DNA from 4 places in the Oceanobacillus locisalsi genome. Region 4 is predicted to be linked to each of the others. Evidence: riboswitches for the same ligand, from Rfam matches in the RefSeq annotation. Region 4 holds a riboswitch; each other region holds the start of a gene.
What was found. A riboswitch is a leader RNA that binds a small molecule or an ion and turns the genes downstream of it on or off. The one in region 4 is predicted to bind S-adenosylmethionine.

Region 1: another riboswitch for S-adenosylmethionine. It lies ahead of ACFQ19_RS10325 (methionine ABC transporter ATP-binding protein); the one in region 4 lies ahead of ACFQ19_RS01015 (O-acetylhomoserine aminocarboxypropyltransferase/cysteine synthase family protein).
Region 2: another riboswitch for S-adenosylmethionine. It lies ahead of ACFQ19_RS03515 (YfcC family protein); the one in region 4 lies ahead of ACFQ19_RS01015 (O-acetylhomoserine aminocarboxypropyltransferase/cysteine synthase family protein).
Region 3: another riboswitch for S-adenosylmethionine. It lies ahead of ACFQ19_RS17425 (5-methyltetrahydropteroyltriglutamate--homocysteine S-methyltransferase); the one in region 4 lies ahead of ACFQ19_RS01015 (O-acetylhomoserine aminocarboxypropyltransferase/cysteine synthase family protein).

The regions. Positions count from the first base shown of each region.
Region 1 is NZ_JBHTKK010000011.1:32,688-37,296, reverse strand. It holds gene ACFQ19_RS10335 (MetQ/NlpA family ABC transporter substrate-binding protein) at 161-982, opposite strand; gene ACFQ19_RS10330 (methionine ABC transporter permease) at 1,050-1,718, opposite strand; gene ACFQ19_RS10325 (methionine ABC transporter ATP-binding protein) at 1,711-2,733, opposite strand; SAM riboswitch class I at 3,017-3,116, opposite strand; gene ACFQ19_RS10320 (thioredoxin family protein) at 3,225-3,545, opposite strand; gene ACFQ19_RS10315 (toprim domain-containing protein) at 3,687-4,052, opposite strand; gene gcvH (glycine cleavage system protein GcvH) at 4,255-4,609, opposite strand, start outside.
Region 2 is NZ_JBHTKK010000002.1:284,317-288,925, reverse strand. It holds gene ACFQ19_RS03530 (DUF3219 family protein) at 1-28, opposite strand, end outside; gene ACFQ19_RS03525 (GNAT family N-acetyltransferase) at 43-552, opposite strand; gene ACFQ19_RS03520 (YaiI/YqxD family protein) at 688-1,140, shown strand; gene ACFQ19_RS03515 (YfcC family protein) at 1,381-2,796, opposite strand; SAM riboswitch class I at 2,942-3,054, opposite strand; gene ACFQ19_RS03510 (NAD(P)/FAD-dependent oxidoreductase) at 3,180-4,190, opposite strand; gene ACFQ19_RS03505 (FecCD family ABC transporter permease) at 4,215-4,609, opposite strand, start outside.
Region 3 is NZ_JBHTKK010000028.1:7,931-12,539, reverse strand. It holds gene ACFQ19_RS17435 (alpha/beta fold hydrolase) at 1-167, opposite strand, end outside; gene ACFQ19_RS17430 (GNAT family N-acetyltransferase) at 238-711, opposite strand; gene ACFQ19_RS17425 (5-methyltetrahydropteroyltriglutamate--homocysteine S-methyltransferase) at 1,276-2,391, opposite strand; SAM riboswitch class I at 2,489-2,591, opposite strand; gene ACFQ19_RS17420 (Fic family protein) at 2,794-3,540, opposite strand; gene ACFQ19_RS17415 (hypothetical protein) at 3,586-3,720, opposite strand; gene fosM (FosM family fosfomycin resistance protein) at 3,863-4,285, opposite strand.
Region 4 is NZ_JBHTKK010000001.1:226,264-230,872, forward strand. It holds gene megL (methionine gamma-lyase) at 145-1,323, opposite strand; gene rarD (EamA family transporter RarD) at 1,667-2,587, shown strand; SAM riboswitch class I at 2,723-2,821, shown strand; gene ACFQ19_RS01015 (O-acetylhomoserine aminocarboxypropyltransferase/cysteine synthase family protein) at 2,913-4,571, shown strand.

The DNA.
Region 1 (4,609 bases), on a different contig from region 4:
ATAAATCATCCTTTCCATTTGTTTAACACATTCTATATGCTAACACAGGTATGATTCCCGCTCAAAATCGATTTAAACGTATATTTTCGGATAATTCATGAAAAAGATCTGGTATAGGTAAAATAAAACCCGTATGCTTTAAATTCTTCCCGAATACTCTTTATTCCGCATTTGTTGGTGTCGGGACAACTGCGCCGTCATAGTTTTCCAGCATGAAATCCTGAAGTTCCTCTGACTGCAGCACTTCCACTAATCTGTTTAACGCCTCATTATCAACATCTTCCGAACGTACAGCAATTACATTCAAATACTCGGAATCTTCATCTTCCATAAATAAAGCATCTTCCAGCGGATTTAATCCTGCTTCAATCGCATAGTTTGTATTAATAACAACCAATGCATCTTCTTCACTTTCATAATTCTCCGGCAAGAACGCTGGGTCCACATCTGGATGGAAAGATAAATTTAATGGATTTTCCACGATATCATCTATTGTAGCTGATGACTTTTCAACGTCCTCATCTAACGTAATCAATCCATTATTTTCAAATAACGTTAAAATCCTTCCTTGATCTGTAATGGAATTACTCAACACAACTTCTGTTCCCTCTGGAATATCATCAATGCTTTCAACATTTTGGGAGTAAATGCCAATTGGCTCCACATGAACATTACCAATAGATTCAATTTCGTATCCGGTATCTTCTACTGCTTGGTCAAGATACGGCTGGTGTTGAAAGAAATTTGCGTCCAATGTGCCATTCTCTAAATCATCATTCGGTAAAATATAATCCTGATACGTATCAATGTTTAAAGTGATACCTTCCTCTTCCAGGATAGGCTGTGCCTCCTCAAGAATCTCCGCATGCGGAACACTGGAAGCCCCTACTGTAATTTCCGATTCAGAAGCATCATCATCGCCTCCGCATGCAGCTAATAGAAGGATAAGACCAGCCGCAATCAAAAACATTAACTTCTTCATTTTGTACGCCCCTTTTTCTTTTTTATTATGTGAATCAAGTCAAACTTGAATACCATCTTTATCCCATTTAACGTTTATCCAATTTCCTTGTAATAGCATCCCCAATAAATTGGAAAATGAATACAATCACGACAATAATCACTGTACATACAAATACAACGTCCCAGCTTCTGCGCTGGAATCCGAAATAAAAAGCATAGTTTCCTAAACCGCCGGCACCAATGGCTCCTGCCATAGCTGTATAGCCGATTAACGCAATTGCTGTAACTGTCAGTCCGGATACGAGTGCAGGTTTGGATTCGGGAAGCAGTACTTTAAAGATAATGGTGCTTGCTTTTGCGCCCATTGCTTTGGCAGCTTCCACCACTCCTTTATCCACTTCCTTCAAAGCAATTTCAACCAGCCTTGCATAGAACGGAGCACTGCCCAAAATTAACGCCGGCAAAGCAGCAGTCGGTCCGCGTATGGTCCCTACCAATAAATCAGTAAACGGGAACAATAGCAGGATTAAAATAATGAAAGGAATGGCTCTGAAAATATTAACAAATGCAGCTACGATGGCATTAACCGGCTTATTAGCCCAAAAATTCCCTTTTGATGTTAGAAACAATAATAATCCCAAAAGCAGTCCGAGCAAGGTTGTCCCAACCATTGCAACAGCAGTCATATATATTGTTTCCTGTGATGCTTCAATTAAATCTTCCGCTACCAAGTTCGGAAATAATTCCTCAAGCATGCTGAATTACCTCCACTTCTATAACATCTTGTTCTTTCAGATATTGCATCGCCTCATCTTGTTGGGGCCCTAGCAGTTGAACGATTAACGTTCCATAGCTTCCGCCCTGTGTTTGCGTGATCTTTCCTTGCAAGATGTTCACATGGATATCAAACTGCTTTACAAGTTGGCTGATGATGGTCTGATTCGCACTTTCCCCCAAAAATTGGATGCGTAATAAGATACCTTCCTGGAATTTTTCTTTCAACTCTGTTACGTCTTCCTCTTCTTCATTTGAACCAGTCAGCTGTTCCACAAAGTTTTGTGTAACCTGCTGTTGCGGCTTGGTAAATACGTCGATAACATTTCCTTCTTCGACCACTTTGCCATGTTCCATCACAGCAACCCGGTTACATATTTTACGAATAACATGCATTTCGTGTGTAATTAGAATAATCGTTAATCCTAATTTTTCATTGATATCTTGCAACAAGCGCAGGATTTGGTTCGTTGTTTCCGGATCCAATGCAGAAGTCGCCTCGTCACAAAGTAAGACTCTAGGAGAGTTCGCCAGCGCTCTGGCAATACCGACCCGTTGTTTCTGCCCGCCGCTTAACTGGGCAGGATAAGCGTCCTCTCTTCCTGCCAAACCGACTAATTCAATCAATTCCAATACACGTTTTTCACGTTCCTGTTTCTCCACTCCAGAAATTTCAAGCGGAAAGGCGATGTTTTCTGCAACGGTACGGGACCATAGCAGGTTAAAATGCTGGAAGACCATGCCAATATCCTGTCTGGCAATTCGTAAATCCGATTTGGATAAAGAGGTAATCACCTTATCGCCGATTTTCACGGTTCCTTCTGATGGTTCTTCCAGTCTGTTGATTAAGCGGACAAAAGTACTTTTCCCTGCACCGCTGTAACCGACCACGCCATAAATATCTCCATCTTCCACGTGAAGATTTAAATTATCTACGGCGACAACATCTTTATTGTTTAAAGAAAATACTTTCTTCAGCCCTTCAATGGATATCACTTTTTTCACTCCTATATGTAAACAATCCTGTTTATCATGTATTCTTGTTTGTTATTTATCGCAGTGTAACTGGCTATAAGACTCCCGCTTCAAGAAATGAATGAAAACTATATTTCTAAGCGGGAGTTCCAACAGCCAGTAACAGCCCGATTCGTTCAACTAACTTTCAGCAGGGGGTGAATCCCCAGTTGAAAAAAGTTTCACTTTATACAAATCAATGAAAAAACGCCTTTCTGCAAGAGAACAGAAAGACGCTTAAATATACGTTGTATCGTCTGTTGTTCTCTTATCTGTACAAATGCTCGCAGGAGTTGGCACCTTTCCAATGATTGAAGGTTGCCGCGGTTTCTACGGGCCAGTCCCTCCACCGCTCTTGATAAGAGTTTTCTTTTTTAGGATAGTGTTGCTATCGTAGCACGTCATTTGTATTTTTGTCAACTAAATCCGTAGTTGACCACTTGGAATTAAACCTATTTCTTTTTTTCACATGTTTAGTTATTTATCGCTTGGAACAATTCGGCTTTATACTTCATCAAATACTGATAAATATTTGCTGTTGAATGAAAAGTGTACACTTTCTCCACGATTTCCCCGTCTTCCATAAAAGCAAGACACGGTACGCTCTCAATTTGATGATCCTGCATAAATGCAGGATGCACCGAAGCATTCATCTCCGTAAAAATATCTTCCTGATGCAATCTTTCTACGTTTTCCAGCATGGAACGCGCAACACTACATGTCCCGCAAAATGGAGTATAAATATATAATATGAGCCGATGATGGTTCATGTTTGCTTCATTAAAATGTTTCAAGTTTATTCTCCTCGATCCTTCGTTTTCAGCAAATGCTATACGCTTTTAAAAAGGGCAGCTTTTTAAATAAAAAAGTAACCACCTTCTTCATATTCCATCTTTTTTCCGATGAATAAATTCGTTCCCATCTTAACGTGTATGCTACCATTTGGCAAGGCAATTGAGATCTATTCCAATTCGCTTTCCTGCCAGGATGCTGGCCAGCATTTTCTTGGGAGTGGCGGCAACTTCACGGAATTCGCTGCTTACATAAATATGTTCTGCATGCGGAAGTTCCCCCGCCAGCTGTTTTCGGAGTTTTATTCCGGATTCATCTTCGTCCACCAGAATAAATACTTCTGTATCATCTAAATGATAATATTCTAACAGTTCTTCAAACTTCTCTACGCCAATGGTTCCATTTGTACAAACAATGGTGATGGTATTATCGTCAAGAATTTTTTCAAGATGCTTTTTATCAGATAACCCTTCAACGATTATGACTTTATTGTAATCATCTTCCATCATCGTTTTGCACTCCTTATCGTAGCAAATAGGTTGAACATTCTCTACCATGCTTTTTATATAGTATATGAAAAGAAAAGAGCTAACTATACACGAATGTGGAAAGTCAGCTCTTTTTTCACCGTTTTTTAGAGCCTTTTTTGAAATACGCAGGAATCTGTCCTGTTATTTCCATCACTTCTAAAATAGGTGCAATATGATTATATTATCCTTCTGTAAATGCACGGTATGCTTCCGCATCTAATAATTCATCTAATTCGTTTTCGTTCCCAACTTCAACAACGACCATCCAGGCTTTTTCATGCGGCGATTCATTGACGAGCTCCGGGCTGTCTTCCAGTTCTTCATTAACTTCTACCACTTTTCCGCTTACTGGAGCATACAATTCAGACACCGTTTTAACAGACTCCACACTTCCAAATGGCTCATCCAGTTCTAAAGAATCGCCGACTTCCGGTAATTCAACAAAGACAATATCGCCAAGCTCATCTTGTGCAAATGCTGTAATCCCGATACGGACGTTACCATTTTCTTTTTTTACCCATTCGTGCTCTTTTGAA
Region 2 (4,609 bases), on a different contig from region 4:
ATACTTCTTCGTTGATTTGAATTTCCATGTATACATTCCTCCTTAGTCTAATCCTACATGCGGACTGCGGCGCTCCACAAGTACAACGTCTCGCCACCTGCCGTCTTCCATCTGTCCAATCTTTTCACGAATACCAACCCGTCGAAAACCCATCTTTTCGTGCAATTTCAGGCTCCCTATATTTTCTGGAAAGATTTCGGATTGCAGTGTCCATACCCCTGCTTCTTCACTTGCTTCCATCAGTGCCTGCATCAACTTTGTACCAATACCTTTTCCCATGCTGTCTTTATGCAGATAAATACTTATCTCAGCCACTCCCTGATAAGCTTCTCTGGCAGAGATAGGCAATAACGCTGCCCAGCCGAGCATATGCTCATCCTCCCGGACAACTAACCTGCATTCCGATAAATGAGCGCGATTCCAATCCTCCCAAGTCTTCCAATCCGGTTCATTTATTTCAAAGGTCGCGTTTTGTGTTTCCATGCCGTGATAATAGATTTCCAAAACCTGTTCCCAATCTGCCGGCTTCATCTGTTCAATAACATAACACATACATGCAAACTCCTTTTCACGGTAAATAGTGATTTATATCTTACATGGTTTTCGCAGGGAATTCCAGTGGATAAGACAAGTTCTACAGCAATCTGCTACAATATATTAAAAAACGTACATAAAGGAAGTGAATGCATGAAAGTCTACGTCGATGCTGATGCCTGTCCTGTCAAAAATACAATCATACAAGAAGCAGGTAAAAAGAATATCTCGGTTATTCTGGTTACGAGTATCTCCCATTTTTCATTACAAGAATATCCTTACTGGGTGGAGACCATTTATGTAGATACCGGTGCAGATGCTGCAGATTACCGGATTATGAAGCTTGTGGAAAAAGGAGATATAGTAATAACGCAGGATTATGGACTTGCTTCTCTCGCGCTGGCAAAAGGATGCCATGTCCTGCATCATAAAGGGTTCGCTTATACGAATAATAATATTGACCAACTGCTGCAATCCCGTTATTTAAGTGCGAAAGAGCGACGGAGCGGAAAACACACCAAAGGCCCAAAAGCATTAACCGAAGAAGACCGGGAGAAGTTTCTCGAACTTTTTCAAAAATATTTATCGCAGTGTAACTGGCTGTAAGACTCCCACTTCAAGAAATGAGTGAAAATTTTATTTCTAAGTGGGAGATTCAACAGCCAGTAACGGCCCGATTCGTTCAACTAACAATCAGTGGGGGATAAAAAGAAAACCCCCACTGATTGAAGTTTCACTTTATAAAAAAATCCTTATAATCAGGAAATGACAAGTCTCTGCCAACTTCTGATTATAAGGAAGTTCCATCATCTTAATAAACTTTGATTATATACCATTAAAATCCGCTTAAATCGATCCGCCCCAGCCAATTAAATGACTGATCACCAAAGCAATCCAAGACACAACAAGAGCCATCATGACAAACGGAAAAATATAACGAATCCACCTGCCATAAGGCACCTTACACAAACCGAGCATCGCCATTAAACCGCCTAAGGTCGGTGAAAATATATTGGTAATACCATCGCCGATTTGGAATGCCAAGATAGTCGTTTGCCGTGTAATGTCTAACATGTCCCCAACAGGAATCATAATTGGCAATGTAACTAATGCCTGGCCGCTGCCGCTTGGAATAAAAATATTAATAATCGACTGGGAAATAGTCATGAATACGGCAGCCAGCGTTGTTGGTAAACCTTCCATCACAGAAACAAGCCCATGAGCAATCGTATCACTGATATTGCCTTGGTTCATGACCACTTGAGTCGCCATGGCAACACCGATCAAAATAGCTGCTAATGCGCTGGGTTCAAGTGCTTTTGAAAAAGCTTCCGCAATTTGATTGGCATTCATACCTGCAATAATCCCGCAGGCAATACCGATCATAAGAAATATCGCTGCAACTTCATTAATATACCAGTCATTCATAAATATTCCTGTCAGCATGACCACAAATCCTGCAATCACCACAAGTAGCATCGCAATATCTTTTTTGCGCATCCGATAGGATTCAAGCGGCTGGCTCAATTTCATATCCTGTGTATCAATACCATATGCCAAACTATGTTTCTGGTCTTGTAATATCTTTTTAAAATATCGAATATTATAATAGGCTAATAAAGATAAAACGATAACCACCAAAATACTTCTTAAAAACCATCCTGAATATAGCGGCATTTCTGCTATTCGATGTCCTACCCCCAGCGTATAAGGATTGAATGGAGAGAGACCAAATCCGACAAGTACTCCTCCTATTCCAATACCCGCACCAAGTACAGCATCACCGCCTATGGAAACACTTAATAAAACAGCGATTGGAATAAGGGCAATATTATTTTCAAGCCCGACAAACATCCCAAAAAATCCATAGACAAATGTCATAATCGCAACAATAAGGAAACGTCGTTTTAATCCGACTTTGCGAACCAGTGTACCGACTGTATTTTCAAGCATCCCCGTCCTTTCCAAAAGCCCGAACATCATAGCTGCGGCAAAAGTAATAAAGACGATATCAGCCATTTCCCGGAATCCTTCAGGGATTGCCGTAAATAAGTCCATGATACCGACCGGGTTGTTCTCTATGTATTGAAATGAATCAGGAACCGTTCGAGTAGTCCCGTCTATCGTCTCTCTTTCATAAGAGCCGGATGGTATTATATAGGTCAAAACAGCCGCTGCAACAACAATAAAAAACAACAACGCCAGCGGATGCGGAATGCGATCCAATAGTTTTTTCTTTTCTTTATCGTGATTCTTCTTCATATTTACGCTCCTCTTGCTTTTAAATAAGTATATCCGTTATTTCTAACGCTTTTCAGAAATCTCTCCTCCTTGCTATGTAAAAATCTTATGTTATAAACCTATTAAAAACAGCCTCTTCCACAAGAAAAAGGCTGTTTTTACATTCGCCTTATCTCCCAAAATAAACATGTCTTATTTTGCAGGAATTGGCACCTTTTCTTTTCATAAAGAGGTTGCCGGACGTCATTGGGCCTGTCCCTCAGTCGCTCTGGATAAGTATATATGATAAGATTTTAAAGTTACTTCAATGTGGAAATTGTATAGGCGCTTGCCTGTTTTGTCAATATATGAAAGCAAGAGAAGTTTCCTGCTTATTCCCCTTTTCAACTACTATGCGTCCTAAGCTATTCTTCGTCGGTAAATCCAGCATAATTCGTAGAGAATAAATGCTGCACAGGGTCTTCCGGATCAGCAATTTTTTTCGCATGATTAGCAGCAATTGGTCCTTCATTAAAAGCCCCGGCAATTAACCCAAGCTTATCTGGGTAATGGGCAATATCCCCAATAGCAAAAACACCTTCCACAGATGTTTGCATACTGGAATCAACGGCAATCATACCATCTATCATTTCCAACCCCCACGAGGTGATCGGTTCCAGATTGATTTGAAATCCATGGTTAACAACTAATCGGTCGATCTCTAGCGCTTGCTCCTTTGTTTCATCCTCTAAGTGAGAAAGTACTACCTTTTCGACCTGTCCATCCGTTCCATACAATGCTTTTATTTCATAAGGCGTCATGACATTGACTTCGGAGTTTTTTAACTTGGTCACACTGCTTTCCAATCCTTTAAACTGATTGCGGCGATGAATGAGCGTAACACTTTTGGCTATATTTTCAAGCTCCAGCGCCCAATCCACCGCACTGTTGCCCCCGCCGGAAATAAGCACATGCTGGTCATAATAATCCGCCAGCTTTCTGACTGTATAATGCAAACTCTTCTCTTCATAATAGACTGCTTCCGGATGATCCAGCTTTACGGAATGCAATGTTCCAAAACCGGTTGCCAGTATAACTGTTTTCGAATAATGGATATTGCCGTTGCTGCTCAGGAGCTGAAAATGGCCATTATCCATTCGCTCCATATCTACAACCTGTTCGCCTAAAACCACTTCCGGATCAAATGTCATCGCTTGTTCCACGAGCTGATCCGTTACTTCTTCCCCGGTAGCTTGTGCAATTCCTCCAATATCACGAATCACTTTCTCTGGATAAAAGTAAGGTACTTTCCCGCCAAGATAAGGAAGGTATTCAATAATCTTTGTCTTCATCTCCCGCATGCCACTATAGAAAGCAGCAAATAACCCGGCTGGACCTCCGCCGATAATCGTGACATCATATATTTCCTCATTCATCATTCTCCGAGCTCCTTTCTATTATTAATTGGTTTTCATCAACAGATAAACAAAATAAGGTGCGCTCACAATGGAAACAACAATCCCTACCGGTATCGTTGTCGGCGCTAGAATATTACTTCCAACCATATCTGCAGTTACTAGAATAAACGCTCCCAGCAAAGCAGATATCGGAATCACATAATGATGCAGCGGGCCGACCAGTTTACGGACAATATGTGGAACAACCAATCCTAAGAAGGCAATCGCTCCCCCTGCCGCTACAGAAGCACCAGCTAATGCAACAGCAATTAATAACAAGAGCCCCCGCTCTTTTTCTACATATGTCCCCAGACCGGAAGCAACATCATCTCCTAAATGGAAGACGTTTAAGCTTCTTGCTTTTTGAATCGCAATTGGAATCAGTATCAGCATCCATG
Region 3 (4,609 bases), on a different contig from region 4:
TCATCATTTGCTATAAATGTCGCGTAAGAACTAAATTTTTTATGCTCTTCATCATAGGTGGATGCATGAATGGAAACGTTCGTATTTGCTGCACAGTCAATTACCTTTATCATAACTTTCTTGTCAATATAGGAATCTATTGAACTGACTTGTAGTTTGGGTGACATAGCGTCCCTCCGATCGAATCTTGTCTTATTTTTCTCTGTTTTTTTAAGAACCTTTATCTTTCATAACGATTTATTCTATTTCCTTACGAAACAGAATACGATCATTGCCAACTCCATCATCATTTGCTTTCACAGCTATACCATCCACTGTTTTATCTCCTTGCTCCATCACAAAACCCATTTTTTGATGGAATGCAATCGATGTTTTATTTACTGGTGAAGTGATGGAACGGATGATTTTCCGATCAGCCCCTTTAACCTTGGTAAAAAAGGTTTCGTAAAGTGTTTTTCCAATGTTTTTCTTTCGGTAATCCGGATGCACACCTACAAAATGAATATATGCTTCATCTAGCTGATCTTGTGATAAAAACCCAATTACAAAACCTGCAATCTTTCCTTCATCTTCTACGATAAAGCTGGTATTTTTAAAATGATTAAAAAATAATTTAGGCAGCATCCCTGCCATATCACGTCCGCCCCACCATTCATTTATCTGTGGAATCAGGACATCATAATCCGCACTTTGCAAATGACGAATCTCCATTTTAATCGCTCCTTTATACAAATACTGCGATGTATTATCCATTCATATCAGTGCTTCCAAATATCAAATATAAAGGTATATATTCTTATATGTTATTTACTAATATATCAAAAAATTATCTCTATTTCTTTCTTTATTTGCATTTTGGGACTTTATATTTTTTTCATCAATATGTTAGCCTTATATAAATTAAGTTACCAGCAGAAGGAGGTTTAATTTATATGTTTAAGTCTTTAAGAATCCAGTTGATTCTTTCGTCATTCGCTTCATTGCTGTTCATCATAAACACTTATTTGCATTTCAATTTTGCTTATCGATTCAATGATTTAATTGTAAATTTATTTTTATTCATTACGCTGGCTTCGGTTTTTAATACTGGTTTATTAACGCAAAAGTATTTACATTCAAAAACATAATAATACTTGTAACATTATACATGCTAAAATAACACGGTTTATTCAATAAATACAGGATAACCAATGATTTAACAATGTGAGAATCAATCCATGTAAAAAAGGAGACAGGAGAAGAACTCCTCTCCCAATCTCCTTTTCTTTCTAAAACTTATTTCCAAACATCCTCAGCAATCCGAACAACATGCCGGATTTTTTCCCATTGCTGCTCCTCAGTCAATAAATTCCCTTCCTCTGTGGAAGCAAAGCCGCATTGAGGACTCAGACAAAGCTGGTTCAACGGTACATAGTCCGCAGCTTCTGCTATCCTTGCTTTCACAGCTTCCGGATCTTCCAGTTCGCTGAATTTAGACGTAATCAGACCCAGTACAATATATAAATCATCACGGTTTACATGACGTAACGGTTCAAATCCGCCCGAACGATCATCATCAAACTCCAGGAAAAGCCCATCCACCTGCAGACTGCCAAAAATCGTTTCAGAAACCGCTTCGTAACCGCCACTCGACATATAGGTAGATTGGAAATTACCTCGGCAAATATGCATCGTCACCAGCATATCATCCGGTCTTTTAGCGATGGATTCATTGATTGCCCTTGCACTTAATTCAGCTGTTTTCTCCGGATCTCTTCCTTTTTCAATCAGAGAATTTCTGCCTTCCTCTGAGAAAAAAGTGGCCCAAGAAGTGTCGTCCAGCTGTAAGTAGCGGCATCCTTCATCATATAACGCCTGAATCACCCCTTGATAAGCAGTGACCAAATCATCAATAATCGCTTCATCATTTTCATAGACTCCGTCTTCGAAATCCGCCCGGAAAAAGAGCATATTCGGACTTGGAATCGCAAATTTGGCAACTGCATCTCCAGCAATACCATGTAAAAATTTATAATGCTCAATCATATAGTGATCGCTGAAACCGATTTTACCAGTCACCTTAATACCTCGTTTTTTGGTCTCCACTCCAGTGAACTGCAGACCTTGTTCTGCGGTATAACCTTCCACGCCATCTAAGCCTTCCAGAAAATCAAAATGCCACCAGGCACGGCGAAACTCGCCATCTGTCACTGATTGAAGTCCGGCTTCTTTTTGCTGTTCTACCAGTTTCGTAATTTCCTCATCCTCAATTTGACGCAATTGTTCCTGACTAATCTCTCCCTTTGCCTTTTGCGTACGCGCATCTTTCAAACGCTTTGGACGGAGAAAACTCCCTACATGGTCTGCTCTGAATGGAGCACGTGTATGTTTTGTTTCTGCTGCTGTTGTCATCAAAATACCCCTTCCTCTTTATCTACTGCTTTCATTCTATAATCCAATTTAAAAACCCCTTCTAAAAAAAGAAGAGGTTAACTATGATTAAGAACTCTTCTTATCTTCAAGCAAAAATGCTCCTGGAATTAGCACAGTACAAATCAGCGTCTGCTGCTAAGGCTTCAACGGGCCAGTCCCTCCGCCTTTCTGGATAAGAATATATGGAATTATACGAATAATTATTAATTACTCTACATGGAAGCGATGCATTCGTCAAGGAAATTACTAAAATTTAGGCAATTTGCTGTAATATATTTTCATCAACATTTTGTAAAAAATAACATGAATCAATTGATATATTCTTTTATTTCAGTAAAAACCTTTAGAATGCTTATTTTATATACCCTATTCTTTTCCATTTCATAAGTCCTTTAAAAAATCCACATGATTCTCTAAAGTATTCACCGCTCGTTCAGCTATAAACAATATAAAAGGCTCATAATCTCCTTTTGTCCCAGAAATATCAAGCACCTCATAATACCTAAACCTATCATCTTTTTCAATTGTAATTGGAGGAAATCCAAACTTCATCAACTCAAAATTCATCAATAATCTGGAAGTTCTTCCATTCCCATCAGAAAAAGGATGAACATTTACAAATTTGGCATGTAGCAGGCTAGCTTTTTCCACGGGATGTAAATCATTAACATTTTCACACCAATCCACCAAGTCATCCATCTCATCTTGAATTTTTTCATGAGATGGAGGTGTATGATTAGCACCGGTTATCAAAGCAGCAGTATTTCTATATTTGCCAGCAATTGATCGATCTATGCCTTGCATTACAATGGCGTGAATATCTTTTATGATACGTTGGTTTAACGGACTCTCAACATTTATTAATTCCTCTACGTACGTAATAGCTTCTTTATGATTATTCGCTTCAGCATGTTCACGAAAAGATTTGCCTTGAATAGTGATACCATCTTCTAAAACTGCCTTTGTTTCATACAGGGTCAACGTATTTCCTTCGATTGCATTGGAATGGTACGTATTTTTAATATAAAAATCCTCTTTCATATCTTTTACCACTTCATTTGGTAAAGGCCTCTTTTTATCTAATTGTTCTTTTAAAACATTTGATTTATTTAATAATTTCTTTTTCACACCCAAATATATATCCCTCCTGCCTTTAAATTGTAATCGTTTCGACTAATGCTGTTCAATAGTATAACATAAACCAAACCCTTTAACAGCTGCTCTGGCACATAATAAGAGCGACAGCCATATCCAAATTCGCCGTGGCAGTTGGACTTCTCGAAATACAAGGTCATGTTCTTTCTTCATGTCTATATACTCTCCCTTAATCATTTTAATAACGTTTAGATAGTACAACAAATGATGAAAAGACTGTTGCTATCGTTAATGTTTTATTAAATATTAACATATTTCTATTAGCAACGTTTGACTACAATACCGCTTAAGCTTGTTAAACATAAAAATGCATGTGTGGTTTATCCTGCTTATAATAATTTATTCTATCTTGCAGAGTACCCGTGTGGAATTCAAATTTATGACCATCAGGATCTGTAAAATAAATAGAGTTTTTATCTTTTTTATCCCTGGGACGACCAGTTAAGATGTTTACATCCAATTTTTCTAATTTGTTATACATTTTATCAAAATCATCTTCTTCAATTGAAAAAGCAATGTGCGTGTATGACTGACTTATTTCATTACGCGGGATATCTTTCTCTAAATTAAGTGCCAGCCACATTCCATTTAAATCGAAATAAGCGGTACTCTTCCCTTTAACTAGCAATTTAGCATCAAATACGCTTTGATAAAAATGAATCGATTTTTCCAAATCTGAAACTGAAAATAATAAATGGTTAATTCCTTTAATTGACAACTATAACACTCCTTAATTAGTGGTATTTCTATAAACTTAGTTGAGTTTATTATATTATAATTATATCCCTGTAATTTGCTTGATTCTATTCATCATCCAATAAAGCGATATCTTTTTTTCTTATAAAATCTTCTTCAATGTTTTGCTCCCTCTGTCGTTTCTAATACAATTTCTTTAATCTTTTCACCTTTAACATCTTATAGCTTTATCTTCACAGTATCATTAGGGCTATTAATTGCAGTTATAGGGGTTATTCACTCCTATTTCGTATATAAAAGAGTTAACGGTAAAAATAAATAAAGAACACTAATCAATCGGTAAAAG
Region 4 (4,609 bases):
TAATCATAGCACAAAACGGCACTTCGTTCAGCGGGGACGACATAGTTCTACTTCCCATTATATGCTATACCCCGCTGACTCACATTTTACTCTATGAAATAAGGAACCCTTATGACGTAAAGGGGAAGAATGGCTTTCTACCCCCTACGTCAAAGCCTGATTCAAATCTTCCCAAAGATCCTGCCATCCCTCAATCCCGACGGATAATCGTACTAAAGTATCTGTGACTCCCATTTTTTGACGCTGCTCATCAGGAATAACAGCGTGTGTCATTGTAGCGGGATGTTGAATTAATGTTTCTGTATCGCCAAGGCTGACAGCGATTTTTATTAATTCCAATTTATTGAGAAATGCCTGAGCTTCCGCTTTTCCCCCTTTTATTTCAAAAGAAAGCGTACCACCGCCGGATTTCATTTGTTTTTTCATAATAGCATAGCCGCTATTTTCCGGATCGCCCGGATAAAATACCTGTTTCACCTGTGAATGCTGCTTTAATTTTTCTGCAATTTGCGAAGCATTTTCAGCATGTCTATCCATTCGGAGCGGTAATGTCTTAAGCCCGCGAATAACAAGCCAGGCATCAAAAGGGGAAAGCACTCCGCCGATATCTTTTTGCGTCGTTGCAGCAATTTGGTCTATCAATGTTTGTTCCCCTGCTGCCAACCCTGCAATCACATCGCCATGTCCGCTTAAATATTTGGTAGCACTATGTACCACCACATCTGCTCCCAATTCTAACGGACGCTGTAAATACGGTGTAGAAAATGTATTATCCACCACCACTAAAATATCATGTTTTTTAGCAATACCGATAACCAGTTCCAGGTCGATTACTTCCATGGTTGGATTAATCGGTGTTTCAATATAAATAACCTTTGTTTCCGGACGAATGTTATCCTCTATGCTTTGAGCATCCGTCATTGCTACGTAGTCTGTTTGAATATTATATTTTTCATCCATCATCGACAACAGCCCGTAGGTACAACCATATAATCCGGAAGAGCAGATGATATGGTCATTTGCTTTGGTAAGTGCAATTAATACAGCAGATATTGCAGCCATCCCCGAAGCAAAAGCTAATCCTTTTTCCGCCTTTTCCAGTGCTGCCAGTTTTTGCTCCAGAATTTGTACGGTTGGATTGCTGACACGGGTATAGACATGCCCCTCTTCTTCTCCTGCAAAGCGGGCTGCGCCTTGTTCTGCGGTATCAAAAGTGAATGTAGATGTTTGAAAAAGCGGCGGCGTCAAACTGCCCAGAAGCGCTTTTGAATCATATCCTTCATGAATCATTGCCGTTTCCATATGTTTAAACTGTTTCCCCATTTATATTCTCTCCCATCCTTGATAAAGATGATACATGCTGATGTGCCTCTCCCTTTATGATAAAGTATTCTTGCGCTGTTGGGAATGTTTCCGTTTCAGAAATTTGTTTTAATTTATTTCGAAAATCATTGCTTCCTTTCTTATAAAGTTTTAGTATTGATTTTAGACTCTTCACTAAAATAAAGGATTGATAAACTAAATGTCGTTATATGCGTTAGTGACCGCTCTGAAAAACACTACGCTAGCTAGATGTACATACCATATTTAATCTTATATTCCAATAGTTGATTTTGGTGTTGAACCTAATTTTCGTTTCATTATTTTCAGAAGGCAGGAATGTATCATGGAGGATAAATCTTTAAAACAAGGAGCGGTTATCACCTTTCTTGCTTATTTATTATGGGGAATCTTCCCGATTTATTGGAAGTTTCTTGAACACGTTCCAGCTGGTGAGGTGCTTGCCCACCGGATTGTCTGGAGTTTAGTGTTTATGGTTTTCTTAGTGTTGGTGACAGGTAATTGGCGTCATCTGATGGAAACTGTCCAGGAGCTGAAAAAAGATAAAAAGAAAACCATCGCTATTGTGACAGCTTCTATTGTAATATCTATCAATTGGTTTCTATTTATTTTTTCGGTACAGCATGGACATGTGCTGCAAGCTAGCTTAGGCTATTATATCAACCCTTTAATCAGCATTTTATTAGCGGTTTTTGTATTGAAAGAAAAGACAACAAAGGGACAAGTCTTATCGTTCATCCTTGCAGGAATCGGGGTACTTTATTTAACACTGAGTTACGGTGTGTTCCCTTGGATTTCGCTGTTATTAGCGCTCACTTTTGGTTTTTACGGGCTGATTAAAAAGACGGTCAACCTGCATGCTATGTACGGATTGACAATTGAAACACTCGTCGTTGCACCAATCGCTTTGCTATATTTAATCTTTATCCCGTTGGAAGGATCATTTACTTTTTCACCTTTCTTTGCGCCGGATAACCTTTTACTCATCGGGGCTGGTGTCGTTACCGCAGTACCTTTACTGCTATTTGCTGCAGGTGCCAAACGCATTCCATTGGCAATGGTCGGCTTTTTGCAATATGTCGCCCCGACGATTATGTTCTTCTTAGGCGTGTTCTTATATAATGAGACATTTACGGTGCACCATATGATTACCTTTGCACTGATTTGGTTTGCCCTTGTTATCTATATGGTAAGTATTTATCGGGATACACCGCGAAAAAAAGAAAAGAAGAAGATAACTGCATAGCTTCTATGAAGCAGGCAGCAGAAAAGGAAGGTTTCTCCAACAAGGAATCTTCCTTTTTGAATCCCTAGTAAAATACTTGACTTTTAATCTGCAAAACTATATACTCGCTAGTAATTTCAAAATATTTAGCAGAATCTCTTATGAAGAGCGGTGGAGGGACTAGGCCCTGGGAAGCCCGGCAACTTGAAGTATCAGGTGCTACATCCTACAGATACATCGTCTGAAAGATAAGAGAGAGTTCAAAGTTATTTATAAGAGCTCTCTTCATTTTAGAAGGGAGCTCATTTTTGTTGAAAAGTGTGTTCAAAAAAAGGGAGGAAATACAATGTCAAATAACCGAGTACAGCAGGACGAAACGATTTTATTACATGGAGGACAAGTTCCGGATCCTGCTACCGGAGCTCGTGCAGTACCTATCTATCAAACGACTTCTTATGTATTCCGTGACACAGAGCATGCGCAAAATCTATTCGGATTATCTGAACCGGGAAACATTTATACCCGTATTATGAATCCGACGGTAGATGTGCTGGAGCAGCGGATAGCGCAATTAGAAGACGGTGTCGGTGCTTTAGGCGTATCCTCGGGAATGGCTGCCATTACGATGACCATCTTAAATATTACACGCGCTGGAGACGAAATTATTACAGACAGCAATCTGTACGGCGGAACGTATAATTTATTTGCCAACACGCTTCCTCGATATGGAATCGATGTAAAATTCGTAGACGGTACCGATCCAAAAGCCATTGAAGCTGCGATTACGGATAAAACCAAAGCTATCTTTGGTGAAATCATCACCAATCCGAGCCTGTATATTTTTGATGTCGAAACAGTAGCTGATATTGCACACAATCATGGCATTCCTTTAATTATAGATAATACGTTTGCTCCTTATGTTGCCAAACCGCTGACTTGGGGTGCAGATATTGTCGTTCACTCTGCCACAAAATGGATCGGCGGGCATGGTACAACGATTGGCGGCATTGTTGTAGACAGCGGAAGATTTGACTGGAACAATGAGAAATTCCCTGACTTTATCGAACCGGACGAGAGCTACAATGGATTAAAATATGCGGATTTGGGTGCAGCTGCTTTTATTACGAAATTGCGTGTTCAGTTATTACGTGATATTGGTCCTGCACTCAGTCCGCAAAGCGCCTTTTTATTACTGCAAGGATTGGAAACATTGCATCTGCGAATCAAGCGGCATAATGAAAATGCGGAAAAACTGGCCGCTTATCTGGAAAATCACCCTGCAGTAGAATGGATTAACTACCCGGGGTTAGAGTCCCATCCATCCCACCAGCTTGCTAAGAAATATTTAAAAGGCGGCTTTGGCTCCGTTATTACGTTCGGTATTGAAGGCGGCCGTGATGCAGGCCGTGCTTTAATTGATAATGCAGAACTCTGGTCTCATGTTGCCAATGTCGGGGATGCAAAATCACTGATTATCAACCCAGCTTCTACGACACACCAGCAGCTAACAGCCGAAGAGTTAGCAAAAAGCGGCACGCCGGAAGAGTTGGTCCGTTTATCAGTCGGTCTGGAAGCATTCGATGATATTGTAGCTGACTTGGATCAAGCCATTGGTAAAGCGACAGGAAAATCATTGGGCAATCAGCAATCTGCTGAAGAAATAGCGGTGCAAAATTTATTGCAATCTCCATTTGACCGCAGTGAAGGTGTTCGTAAAAAGCGGATTATTACAGTCGGTATTGCAGATGAAGAAATTGTTCCTCTGTATAAATTAGGCTATGAGGTTATCCCGGCAGCAAATATAGATGAGGTGACAACAGAACTCCTGACTCACGCTGATGCGATTTGGCTGCAGGAAGGAAAACCGGCACCAGAAGAAAATGCAGATTATAAGGGAACCATCTTATTTACCAAATCAAATCCTGATGTCACATCTGAAATATTTATTCTTTCCAACGTGCATCCGACAGAACTCGCTTTAGCATTACGCAGTTCCGGACGCTAATTATAAAAAGTTATCCTACCCATCTTTTTTCTATCGAA